2 regions of the Pseudomonas sp. LBUM1656 genome follow, and region 1 is predicted to be linked to the other one. Evidence: predicted binding sites of a transcription regulator. Region 1 holds the regulator's gene; the other holds the start of a gene.

Region 1 (6,609 bases):
CGCGACAGCTTTGGCAGGTTCTGGCCGTTGACCCAGACTTCGCCCTTGGTAGGACGCAACTGTGCGCCCATCAGACGCAACAGCGTGGTCTTGCCACACCCGGAAGGCCCCATGATGCCGGTGACCTTGCCGCGCGGGATACGGATATCGACGTTATTGAAAATGCTGCGCGCACCGCGCTTGAAGGACAGTCCCTTCAGCTCGACCGCGTAGGCGTTATCGGCACTCATCTAAACTCCTTGCGATGCAGCCTCACACTCGGACGCCTGGCTTCCTGACGAAAGCACATACCTCCCCGGGCAGGCCGAACTGGCGGCGAACTATATCACTGCAAAGGCCAAGCGCCCAAGGCCCAAGCCGGCCCATGTTCAGCAACATGACAGGCAAAAAGCCTCGTCCGGAGGGGATTCGGTAACAGGGAATGACAAAGCATGACGAACTTGCGTGAGGGTTTTGATCATTACCGCTATAATCGCCGCCTTTTCATCAGGCTATACGATTTCTGACATGAGCCAATCCAGCGACCTGATTCAATCTGCACAACGCACCATCCGCCTCGAACTGGAAGCCGTACAAGGCTTGCTGACCCATATCGACGCAGATTTCGTACGCGCTTGCGAGATGATTCTGGAGAGCAAAGGACGCGTGGTCGTGGTCGGCATGGGCAAATCGGGGCACATCGGCAACAAGATCGCCGCCACCCTGGCCAGCACCGGCACGACGGCGTTTTTCGTGCACCCGGCCGAAGCCAGCCATGGCGACATGGGCATGATCACGCGCGACGACATCATCCTGGCCCTGTCGAACTCCGGCTCCACCAATGAAATCGTCACCCTGCTGCCCCTGATCAAACGCCTGGGCATCAAGTTGATCAGCGTGACCGGCAACCCGGACTCCGCGCTGGCCAAGGCTGCCGAGGTCAACCTCAACGTTCACGTCGAGCATGAAGCCTGTCCGCTGAACCTGGCGCCGACTTCGTCGACCACCGCCGCACTGGTCATGGGCGATGCCCTGGCCGTTGCGCTACTGGAAGCCCGCGGCTTTACTGCTGAAGACTTCGCCTTTTCCCATCCGGGCGGCGCGCTGGGCCGACGCCTGCTGCTGAAGGTCGAAAACGTCATGCACGCCGGCCAGGAACTGCCACAGGTCCAGCGCGGCACGTTGCTCAAGGACGCGCTGATGGAAATGACCCGCAAGGGCCTAGGCATGACCGTGATCCTGGAAGCCGACGGCAAACTGGCCGGAATCTTCACTGACGGTGACTTGCGCCGAACGCTGGACCGCAGCATCGACATCCACAGCGCCACGATCGATCAGGTCATGACTGCGCACGGCAAGACCGCTCGCGCCGAGATGCTCGCCGCCGAAGCCCTGAAAATCATGGAAGACCACAAGATCAACGCACTGGTCGTGGTCGACAGCGAAGACCGTCCGGTCGGCGCCTTGAACATGCACGACTTGTTGCGTGCGGGAGTAATGTAATGAGCACGGACCTGCTGCAACGCGGCAAACAGATCAAACTCGCGGTGTTCGACGTCGATGGCGTGCTGACCGACGGGCGCCTGTACTTCCTCGAAGACGGCAGTGAATTCAAGACGTTCAGTACCCTCGACGGCCAAGGCATCAAGATGTTGATGGCAGCCGGCGTGCAGACCGCTATCATCAGCGGCCGCAAGACCCCGGTGGTCGAACGTCGAGCGAAGAATCTCGGCATTCCTCACGTTTATCAGGGGCGCGAAGACAAACTGGTGGTGCTCGACGAACTTCTGGCTCAACTCAACCTGAGCTATGAGCAGGTCGCCTATCTGGGCGACGACTTGCCGGACCTGCCGGTGATTCGCCGCGTGGGCCTGGGCATGGCGGTAGCAAACGCCGCCAGCTTCGTGCGTGAACACGCCCACGGCATCACCCTGGCCCGTGGTGGCGAGGGTGCCGCTCGCGAATTCTGTGAATTGATCCTGCGCGCCCAGGGCCGCCTCGATGCGGCCAACGCCGCGTACCTGTGAGCCCACTATGCTGAGCAAAAAGATTCGCAACATCCTGATGTTCGGTTGCATCGCGGCGCTGTTTGCCGCGGTCGGCTACTGGAACATCAGCCCGGAACGCTTCCTCGACAAACCCGTGGTCAAGGTCGATGAAACCGCGATCGACTATTACGCACTCAACGCCCACAGCGTGCAGTACCTGCCGGACGGCAAATTGCAGTACGAAATGACGTCCGACAAGGTCGAGCACCTGAAAGTGAGCGAGGTGACGTTGCTGACCAACCCCGACCTGAACATGTTTCGTGGCACCGAGTTTCCCTGGCACGTCCAGAGCGAGCACGGCGAAGTCAACCCGGACGGCACTCAGGTCGAGCTGATCGACTCGGTGCGCATCACGCGTTTCGACGAAAAAAACCGCAAAACCCTGATTACCACCACCCGAATGACGGTGTTCCCGCAGCAGCAATATGCGCAGACCGATCAACCCGTTAGAATCGACGGCGCTGGCGGTGTATCGACAGGCAACGGAATGAAAGCGTACTTGAAAGAAAGCAGGATACACCTGCTATCGAACGTAAGAGGACAGTATGAGGCTCGTTAAAACTCTCCCTATTTTGCTCAGTCTGGGCGCAGCACTGGGAAGCGTGAGCGCCTGGGCTCTGCCGAACGATCAAGAGCAGCCTATCCGCATTCAGGCCGACGACGCCCAACTGGACGACAAGAATGGCATTGCCACCTATAAAGGTGACGTGATCATTACCCAGGGCTCGATGAAGGTTACCGGCAACACCGTGACCATCACCCGCACCGCGGCTGGTGACATCGACGTGGTGACTTCGGTGGGCAACCTCGCCTACTTCGAGCAACTGCAAACGGCCGGTGACACCAAGCCTGTTCAGGGTTGGGGTGTGACCATCCAGTACCACGCCTCGCAAAACCGCGTCGTGCTGATCGACAAGGCGAAAGTTGTCGACAAGGACAACAACGTCACCCAAGGCGAAAAAATCGTCTACGACACCGCGAAAAAGCTGGCGAGCGCCGGGCGTGCTACGGGCAGCAAGGTTACCGAGTCGCGTCCGCGCATTGACATGGTGATCCAGCCCAAGCCGAAAACCGACGAGAAAAAGGCCCAGTAATGGCAACTCTGAAAGCTCAGCATCTGGCCAAGAGCTACAAGAGCCGCCAGGTCGTGCGTGACGTCAGCCTGTCCATCGACAGCGGTCAGATCGTCGGCCTGCTGGGTCCTAACGGCGCCGGCAAGACCACCTGTTTCTACATGATCGTTGGCCTGGTGCAGGCCGATCAGGGTCGCGTATTGATCGACGACCTCGACGTCAGCCACCAGCCTATGCACGGTCGTGCAAAGGCCGGTATCGGCTATCTTCCGCAAGAAGCGTCGATCTTCCGCAAACTCTCGGTGGCCGACAACATCATGGCCATCCTCGAGACCCGCAAGGAACTCGACAAGGCCGATCGTCGCAAAGAGCTGGAAAGCCTGCTGCAGGAATTCCACATCAGTCACATCCGCGACAACCTTGGCATGAGCCTGTCCGGTGGTGAACGCCGCCGCGTGGAAATTGCACGTGCACTGGCCACCAACCCGAAATTCATCCTGCTCGACGAACCTTTCGCCGGTGTGGACCCGATTTCGGTGGGCGACATCAAACAGATCATCTATCACCTCAAGGCCAAAGGCATTGGCGTGCTGATCACGGACCACAACGTCCGTGAAACCCTGGACATCTGCGAAACCGCCTACATCGTCAACGATGGCCAACTGATCGCCGAAGGTGACTCCGCTACCATCCTGGCCAACGAACTGGTCAAGGAAGTGTATCTGGGCCACGAGTTCCGCCTTTAAGCACCAAGGTGTCTGGCTGATTGTCCGAGCGTTTGTCTCGATAAAAAATCAACATTTTTTTATTGTTACAGCGCTCTAGGCAAACGCTGGCCTCAAAGATGTTCAGCTATCAGCAAGGGCAGCTCGTCAATAAGACTTTAAAAGTTTTTATTGTTACAGCGCTCTAGGCAAACGCTGCAGTTTCGGGCATATAATTTGCTTATGTTTGGCGCTCCGGCGCCCTGTAGTGGATGGCGCATGTGCGCCGGCGAATAAGGTGTTAAGCCCCTGCCATGAAACCATCGCTAGTCTTGAGAATGGGCCAGCAGCTGACGATGACACCGCAGCTGCAACAGGCCATCCGCCTGCTCCAATTGTCGACCCTGGACCTGCAACAGGAAATCCAGGAGGCCCTGGAGTCCAATCCGATGCTCGAACGCCAGGAAGAAGGCGACGACTTCGATAACGCCGACCCCTTGGCCGACAAAGCCGAACAGCTCCCCAACGCCGATGTCTCGGAACCCTCCTACCAGGAAACCGCCCCGACGGTGGACAACCTCGAGGAAGGTGACTGGAACGAGCGCATTCCCAACGAACTGCCTGTCGATACCGCGTGGGAAGACGTCTACCAGACCAGCGCCAGCAGCCTGCCGAGCAACGATGACGACGAGTGGGACTTCACCACCCGCACATCGGCCGGCGAAAGCCTGCAAAGCCATTTGCTGTGGCAACTGAACCTTGCACCGATGTCCGACACCGATCGCCTGATCGCCGTGACCCTGATCGATTGCATCAACAATCAGGGCTACCTGGACGAAACCCTCGAAGAAATTCTCGAGGCCTTCGATCCGGAGCTGGACATCGAGCTGGACGAGATCGAAGCCGTACTGCACCGCATCCAGCAATTCGAACCTGCCGGCATTGGCGCCCGCAACCTGGGCGAATGCCTGCTGCTGCAACTGCGCCAACTGCCCGCCAAGACGCCTTGGCTGGCCGAAGCCAAGCGTCTGGTCACTGATTACATCGACCTGCTAGGCGGCCGCGACTACAGCCAGCTGATGCGCCGCATGAAGCTCAAGGAAGATGAACTGCGCCAGGTGATCGAGCTGGTGCAGAGCCTCAACCCTCGTCCGGGTTCGCAGATCGAGTCCAGTGAAGCCGAGTACGTTGTTCCTGACGTGATCGTGCGCAAGGACAATGAGCGCTGGCTGGTGGAGCTGAACCAGGAATCCGTGCCACGTCTGCGGGTCAACGCCCAGTACGCCGGCTTTGTGCGCCGCGCCGACACCAGCGCCGACAACACTTTCATGCGCAATCAGTTGCAAGAAGCCCGCTGGTTCATCAAAAGCCTGCAAAGTCGCAACGAAACCCTGATGAAAGTAGCCACCCAGATCGTCGAGCATCAGCGCGGCTTCCTGGAGTACGGCGACGAAGCAATGAAACCGCTGGTGCTGCATGACATCGCCGAAGCGGTGGGTATGCACGAATCGACGATTTCCCGGGTGACCACGCAGAAATTCATGCATACCCCTCGGGGCATATATGAACTGAAATACTTTTTCTCCAGCCACGTCAGCACCTCCGAAGGCGGTGAATGCTCGTCCACAGCGATTCGCGCGATCATCAAAAAACTGGTTGCCGCGGAAAATCAGAAAAAGCCGTTGAGTGACAGCAAGATCGCTGGTTTACTGGAGGCACAAGGCATTCAGGTGGCTCGCCGCACCGTCGCCAAGTACCGCGAATCCCTCGGGATCGCGCCTTCGAGCGAACGCAAGCGGTTGATGTAGAGCCACGCCACAGCGTTCCAGTGGCAGGCATTTCTGCCTGCCGCTTTATGCACTGGCAACGAAGGAGAAGCTGTATGCAAGTCAACATCAGTGGACACCAACTGGAAGTGACCGAACCTCTTCGCACCTACATCGGCGAAAAACTCGAACGATTAGAGAGGCATTTCGACAAGATCACCAACGTGCAGGTCACGATGACGGTCGAAAAGCTCAAGCAAAAAATCGAAGCCACGCTGCATATTCCCGGCAATGAAGTGGTCGCCAACGCGGAGCATACTGATATGTACGCGGCGATCGACGCATTGACCGACAAGCTCGATAAACAACTCAAAAAGCATAAGGAAAAGACCCAGAGCCTCCTACAGGGCGCGACCGGTCGTTAACACTCCCAACCCATGATCCGACTTGAAAGCATCCTGACCCCCGGCCGTTCCCTCGTGAACGTGCCGGGCGGCAGCAAAAAGAAAGCCCTCGAGCAAATTGCCAACCTAATCCATCGCGAAGTGCCGGATCTGGCCATGCAGGATGTTTTCGAGAGCCTGGTCGCCCGTGAAAAACTCGGTTCTACCGGTTTTGGCAACGGCATCGCCATCCCCCACTGTCGCCTCAAGGGTTGCACCTCACCCATCAGTGCCTTGATGCACCTCGATGCACCCATCGATTTCGACGCCATCGACGGCGCCCCGGTTGACCTGTTATTCGTTCTGCTGGTCCCGCAAGCCGCCACCGATGCGCACCTGGAGCTACTGCGCCAGATCGCTAGCATGCTCGATCGCAAGGAGGTGCGCGAAAAACTGCGCAGCGCCCCGAGCAATGAAGCCTTGTATCAGGTTGTCCTGGACGAGCAAAACGGTCACTAATCATGCGCTTGATCATTGTCAGTGGCCGTTCCGGCTCAGGTAAAAGTACCGCACTCGATGTTCTCGAGGACAACGGCTACTACTGCATCGACAACCTGCCCGCCGGATTGCTGCCGGAGCTGGCCGAGCGCGCGCTG
Region 2 (6,609 bases), 2.7 Mb from region 1:
GAGCGTACCACTGCGGGCGGTAATCACCACTTGATCGCCCTTGCTGATGACCTCCGCCTGTTCAAGATGAACCAGCGTCAGCACCTGATTGGCAACCGTTGGTCGGGTAAGTTTCTGCCCGATGGCCTGTTCCATGGAGGTGAAATAACCCTGGTTGATCAGGCTGATGTCCCGCTCGCGCAGCATGACATCGCCGGGCTCGATGACCCCAGCGCGCTTGAGCGGCCGCGTGGTCGTGACAACGTCCCGAAACAGGCGGACTTGAGCGGGTACGAAGACCGTCCAGGGGGACGTACTGTCGCAGCGGACCTTGACCGTGACCCGTCCGATCGGGGTCGCCGGACTCTCCAGGGTGGCTGTCAATTCCTTGTCGCACATGGGCATGCGCAGTCGCGGATCGAGCTGGTTGACCTCGATTTCGTAGCGGCCTTCCGTTTGACTGGTGGCCAAATAGTCCTCTACGGTGAATTCAAGAAAGCCCTGAGTGACGCCGATAAGCATGTCAGGCAAGGTAACCGCGTCAGCAAGGGCAGGGCTGCCAGCGTTGAACAGGCAAACGGCCGACATCGCGCAAAGCCATTTGCGGGAAGTTGATGTCAGGCGTCGGAAAAATGTCGGTTCTGTGTTCATAAGAGTTAAAAAGCAAGCGCCGTGCCGTTTAGCAATAAATGTGCGTCGCAACACACTTAAGCGTTGGTGTAGGAGTCTGTGCATGGCTGGTGTAATGGATGCGGTAAACCAGCGCACGCAACTGGTTGGGCAGAATCGCCTTGAGCTGTTGTTGTTCCGTCTCGACGGCCAGCAGCTGTATGGGATCAACGTGTTCAAGGTTCGGGAAGTGCTGCAATGCCCCAAACTGACCTTGATGCCCAAGTCCAGTCCTGTCGTGTGCGGTGTGGCAAATATCCGGGGGGCGACCATTCCGATTCTTGATCTGGCGATGGCGACAGGCTCCGGCGCACTTAAAGATCAAAGCAACCCGTTCGTGATCATCACGGAGTACAACACCAAGACCCAGGGTTTCCTGGTGCGATCGGTGGAGCGCATCGTCAACATGAACTGGGAGGAGATTCATCCGCCACCCAAGGGCACGGGACGCGATCATTACCTGACGGCTGTGACTCGGGTCGACAATCAGTTAGTCGAAATCATCGACGTCGAGAAAGTGCTGGCGGAAGTCGCGCCGACACCGGAAGCGATTTCGGTCGGCGTAGTGGATGTCGAAACCCAGCACAAGGCGTTGTCGTTGCGGGTATTGACGGTCGATGACTCGTCGGTGGCGCGCAAGCAGGTGACCCGTTGCCTGCAGACGGTCGGCGTCGAAGTGGTGGCGTTGAACGACGGCAGGCAAGCGCTGGACTACCTGCGCAAGCTGGTCGATGACGGCAAGAAGCCGGAAGAAGAGTTCCTGATGATGATTTCCGACATCGAGATGCCGGAAATGGACGGGTACACCCTGACGGCCGAGATCCGCAACGACCCGCGCATGCAAAAGCTTCATATCATCCTGCATACTTCGTTGTCGGGTGTATTCAATCAGGCGATGGTCAAGAAAGTCGGTGCGGATGACTTCCTTGCCAAGTTCCGTCCTGATGACCTGGCATCCCGGGTAGTCGACCGGATCAAAGCAGCAGATATCAGCTAGGGGCCTTCTGCCCCTGGTGGTTAACACGATTTAAGAGGCGGCATCTTTGTCTACGGGTAATTTGGATTTCGAACAGTTCCGGGTATTCCTGGAAAAAGCCTGTGGCATTTTGCTCGGTGAAAACAAGCAGTACCTGGTCTCGAGCCGTCTCAACAAACTGATGGAGCAGCAAGGCATCAAGTCCCTGGGTGAGCTGGTTCAGCGCATCCAGACCCAGCCGCGCAGCGGTTTGCGCGAGATGGTGGTGGATGCCATGACCACCAACGAAACCCTGTGGTTTCGTGACACCTATCCGTTTGAAGTCTTGAAGAACAAGGTGCTGCCCGAAGCGATCAAGGCGGCTCCCGGTCAGCGTCTGCGGATCTGGTCGGCGGCGTGCTCGTCGGGTCAGGAACCGTATTCGCTGTCGATGTCCATCGACGAGTTCGAGCGCGTCAACATGGGCCAGTTGAAGATGGGCGCGCAAATTGTCGCGACCGATCTGTCCGGCACCATGCTGACCAACTGCAAGACCGGCGAGTACGACAGCCTGGCCATCGGCCGTGGTCTGTCGCCCGAGCGCCTTCAGCGTTACTTCGACCCGAAAGGGCCAGGACGCTGGGCCATCAAGGCGCCGATCAAGAGCCGCGTGGAATTTCGCTCGTTCAACCTGCTGGACAGCTACGCGGCCCTGGGCAAGTTCGACATCGTGTTCTGCCGCAACGTGCTGATCTACTTCTCCGCCGAGGTGAAGAAAGACATCCTGTTGCGCATTCACAGCACGCTCAAGCCGGGCGGTTATCTGTTCCTCGGCGCCTCCGAGGCGCTGAACGGTTTGCCGGATCATTACCAGATGGTCCAGTGCAGCCCGGGGATCATTTACCAGGCGAAGTGATTGGTTGGCAGCATCAAAAAACGGGAGCCCTCATCGGCTCCCGTTTTTTTGTGCCTGATGATTTCCCTAGAACACCTCAATCCCCTGTGGGAGCGGGCTTGCTCGCGAAAGCGGTGGGTCAGGCTATGCAGATGTCGACTGACACGACGTATTCGCGAGCAAGCCCGCTCCCACATTTGGATAGTCGTTGCCAGTGACAAGCGGCAGAAAAGCGGCAGGCGGCGGAAATCGGTTGCCGCTTTTCTGGCATTGCCGCCTTGCCACCGCCCGCAAAGCCCCGGTTTCCGGGCTTTTTTGAATTGGCACGCCGCTTGCTATGTCTCTGTTACGAAAAATCAGGTCACCCGAAGGTTTCCCGACATGAGCATCAGCTTCGATAAAGCGCTCGGTATCCACGAACAAGCCTTGGGCTTCCGCGCCCAGCGTGCCGAAGTCCTGGCCAACAACATCGCCAACGCCGACACCCCGAACTACAAGGCTCGGGATCTGGAGTTCTCCAAGGTGCTCGCCGCACAGAACGAGAAATCCAAGGGCGGCACGTTTGCCTTGAACATGACCAACAACCGTCATATCGAGGCCGAAGGCCTGGGCAATGGCGACGAGTCGCTGATGTATCGCACGCCGATGCAGCCGTCGATCGACCAGAACACTGTGGACGCCCAACTGGAACAGTCGAACTACGCGGAAAACGCCGTCGGCTTCCAGGCCAGCTTCACCCTGCTCAACAGCAAATTCAAAGGGCTGATGTCAGCCCTGCGCGGAGAGTAATTCATGTCCCTATCCAGTGTTTTCAACATTGCCGGTAGCGGCATGAGCGCTCAGACCACGCGCTTGAACACCGTGGCCTCGAACATCGCCAACGCCGAAACCGTCTCGTCGAGCATCGACCAGACCTATCGCGCCCGTCACCCGGTATTCGCCACCATGTTCCAGGGCGGCCAGAGCGGCGGCAGCGATTCGCTGTTCCAGAATCAGGACGCCGCCGGTCAAGGCGTGCAAGTGCTGGGCGTGGTCGAAGACCAGAGCAACCTGGACGCACGTTACGAGCCGAACCATCCGGCCGCCGATGCCAAGGGCTACGTCTACTACCCGAACGTCAACGTCGTCGAAGAAATGGCCGACATGATTTCCGCCAGTCGTTCGTTCCAGACCAACGCCGAAATGATGAACACCGCCAAAACCATGATGCAGAAGGTCCTGACCCTCGGTCAGTGATAAGGGGCGACTCAGATGAGTGTTACCGATACCACCAGCGGCGTGAACATCAAGGACGTCCTGGCCAATTCTTCGGTCAAGACCAATAACACCAGCAGCGACGGCCTGGCCTCGGCGACGAACAGCGCCACCGGCAAAAAGGCGTTGGGCAAGGATGCATTCCTGCAATTGCTGGTCACCCAGCTGAAAAACCAGAACCCGCTTGAGCCGCAGGACAACGGTGATTTCGTGGCTCAGCTGGCACAGTTCAGTAGCCTGGAAGGCATCACCACGCTGAACGATACCGTCAGCGGCATTGCCGGCAACTACAACTCCTCGCAGGCGCTGCAAGCGTCTTCGCTGGTGGGCCGTTCGGTGGTCGCGCAGACCGACACAGCGGTTGTCGATACCTCCAAGAGCTTCAACGGCACGGCCGTTGTCCCGGCATCGGTGGATCCAGTCATGGTCAAGATCACCGACGCCGATGGCAAAGTGGTCCGCACCATCGATCTGGGCAGCCAGAAAGCCGGCAACGCCAGCTTCATCTGGGACGGCAAGAACGATGCGGGCGAAGTGGCCAAGGCCGGCACTTACAAATTTGCCGCCACCGCGACTTACGACAGCAAGGCGACCTCGCTGGTGACTTTCCTGCCGGCAACCGTCAACAGCGTGACCATCAGCCAGACCGGCGGTGAGTTGATGCTGAACCTGGCAGGCCTGGGCAGTGTTGCCCTGTCCAAAGTACAGACCATTGGTATATAGAGCCGACTAACACGGCACAAAGGAGTGGAATATGTCTTTCAATATCGGCCTTAGCGGTCTCTATGCAGCCAACAAACAACTGGACGTGACCGGCAACAACATCGCCAACGTCGCGACCACCGGTTTCAAATCGTCCCGTGCAGAATTCGAAGACGTGTATTCGGCCACGCGCCTGGGTACCGGCAGCAAGACCGTCGGCAACGGCGTGCGTCTGGCCAACGTTGCCCAGCAGTTCGGTCAGGGCGATGTGAACAACACCGGCAACGTGCTGGACATGGGTATCCAGGGCAACGGTTTCTTCATCCTCAGCGACAACGGTTCCCTGAGCTACACCCGTGCCGGCGCGTTCAAGACTGACGCTGAAAACTATGTTGTCGACAACAACGGTAACCGTCTGCAAGGTTACGGCGTTGATGACAACGGCAAGATCATCAATGGTGTGCTGACCGACCTGAAAATCGACACCTCGAGCCTGTCGCCAAAGGCGACCACTCGCGTCGACCAGACCATGAACCTTAACTCCTCGGAAACCCTTCCGACCGTTACGCCGTTCAACCCGGCCGAGCCATTGAGCTATAACAAGCCAATCTCCACACCGATCTACGACAGCCAGGGTAACCAGCACACTCTGGATCAGTATTACGTAAAAACCGGTACTAACGCGTGGACCGTGTACACCTACGTGGACGGTCGTTCGCCTTCCAATCCGGCCACCGAACCTCCGGTGCCTGTGACGGCCAACGTGACCTTCAACTCTGACGGTACCGTCAACACCATGACCGGCAGTGCGGGTTTTGCCGTGACCGGCAAAACCTTCAATCTGACCGGTTGGGTGCCCGGCGTGGTAACCAACGGCAGCGTGACGCCGAAAGTCTGGGGCCCTAATGGTTCGGTTCCGGCCACTGGGGGGGTGAAATTCGACATGACCAAAACCACCTCTTTCAACTCGGCGACTGCCCGTACCCAGCAGTATCAGGACGGCTACGCCACTGGCCAGATCTCCAGCCTGACCATCGACGAAAGCGGCATCATGACCGCCAACTTCAGCAACCAGCAAACCAAGGCCATCGGCCAGGTTGCGGTCGCCAGCTTCGCCAACGAGCAAGGCTTGCAGCCAATCGGTGGTACGCGCTGGAAAGAAACCTTCGCCTCGGGCGTGGCCGGTGTCGATGCACCGAAAACCGGTACGCTGGGTGCGGTAGTGTCCAACTCCCTGGAAGAGTCCAACGTCAACCTGACCAACGAACTGGTTGATTTGATCAAGGCGCAGAGCAACTACCAGGCGAACGCCAAGACCATCTCCACCCAGAGCACCATCATGCAGACCATCATTCAGATGACCTGATGCTGGATAGCGCTGCATAAAGAACCCCTCGCGAGAGGGGTTTTTTTATGGCCGGGATTTGTCTCGGATGCCGAATTTTTCGTTGTCAGTGATGGCCCCTTCGCGGGCAAGCCCGCTCCCACATTTAATCTGCTGTGAACACAACACCTGTGAACACCCAGATCCAATGTGGGAGCGGGCTTGCTCGCGAAGAGGCCAGCCCAGTCACCACTTTCCTTGAGGCAAAAGAAAACCCCCGACCCATCCAGAGGACTGATCGGGGGTTTCCAGGTAAGCGCCTGTCAGCGCTCACCGGCTCAGCTTATTGGCAAGCTTCGCAATCCGGCTCGTCGATGGCGCAAGCCTTCGGCACTGGAGCAGGGCCGGCAGGTGCTGCCAGGACCGAATCTTCACCGTGGTTGCCGCCGCTGGAAACAGCGTTCAGCTTGCCGGTGTTGATGGTCGACTTCTCGGTGCTGGTCGCGGCCAGGGCACGGAGGTAGTAAGTGGTTTTCAGACCACGGTACCAGGCCATGCGGTAGGTCACGTCCAGCTTCTTGCCCGAAGCGCCAGCGATGTACAGGTTCAGCGACTGAGCCTGGTCGATCCACTTCTGACGACGGCTGGCCGCGTCAACGATCCACTTGGTGTCCACTTCGAAAGCCGTCGCGTAGAGCTCTTTGAGTTCTTGCGGGATGCGCTCGATCTGTTGCACCGAACCGTCGTAGTACTTCAGGTCGTTGATCATGACCGAGTCCCACAGACCGCGAGCCTTCAGGTCGCGAACCAGGTACGGGTTGATCACGGTGA

Evidence for each region. The regulator sigma-54, encoded in region 1, starts transcription at its own class of promoters, with help from an activator protein. The targets are predictions, from matches to a motif close to ANTGGCATNNANNTTGCTNT.
Region 2: flgB (flagellar basal body rod protein FlgB) is a predicted target of sigma-54. The motif match lies at 2,818-2,837, and genes of this name have one in related genera.

Annotation. Positions count from the first base shown of each region.
Region 1 is NZ_CP166800.1:1,009,431-1,016,039, reverse strand. It holds gene ACA072_RS04380 (ATP-binding cassette domain-containing protein) at 1-230, opposite strand, end outside; gene ACA072_RS04375 (KpsF/GutQ family sugar-phosphate isomerase) at 508-1,482, shown strand; gene ACA072_RS04370 (KdsC family phosphatase) at 1,482-2,006, shown strand; gene lptC (LPS export ABC transporter periplasmic protein LptC) at 2,014-2,586, shown strand; gene lptA (lipopolysaccharide transport periplasmic protein LptA) at 2,573-3,121, shown strand; gene lptB (LPS export ABC transporter ATP-binding protein) at 3,121-3,846, shown strand; gene ACA072_RS04350 (RNA polymerase factor sigma-54) at 4,119-5,612, shown strand; gene hpf (ribosome hibernation-promoting factor, HPF/YfiA family) at 5,687-5,995, shown strand; gene ptsN (PTS IIA-like nitrogen regulatory protein PtsN) at 6,008-6,472, shown strand; gene rapZ (RNase adapter RapZ) at 6,475-6,609, shown strand, end outside.
Region 2 is NZ_CP166800.1:4,785,665-4,792,273, reverse strand. It holds gene flgA (flagellar basal body P-ring formation chaperone FlgA) at 1-630, opposite strand, end outside; gene ACA072_RS21590 (chemotaxis protein CheV) at 713-1,645, shown strand; gene cheR (protein-glutamate O-methyltransferase CheR) at 1,692-2,519, shown strand; gene flgB (flagellar basal body rod protein FlgB) at 2,880-3,287, shown strand; gene flgC (flagellar basal body rod protein FlgC) at 3,291-3,734, shown strand; gene flgD (flagellar hook assembly protein FlgD) at 3,750-4,475, shown strand; gene flgE (flagellar hook protein FlgE) at 4,507-5,820, shown strand; gene ACA072_RS21560 (ribonucleoside-diphosphate reductase subunit alpha) at 6,122-6,609, opposite strand, start outside.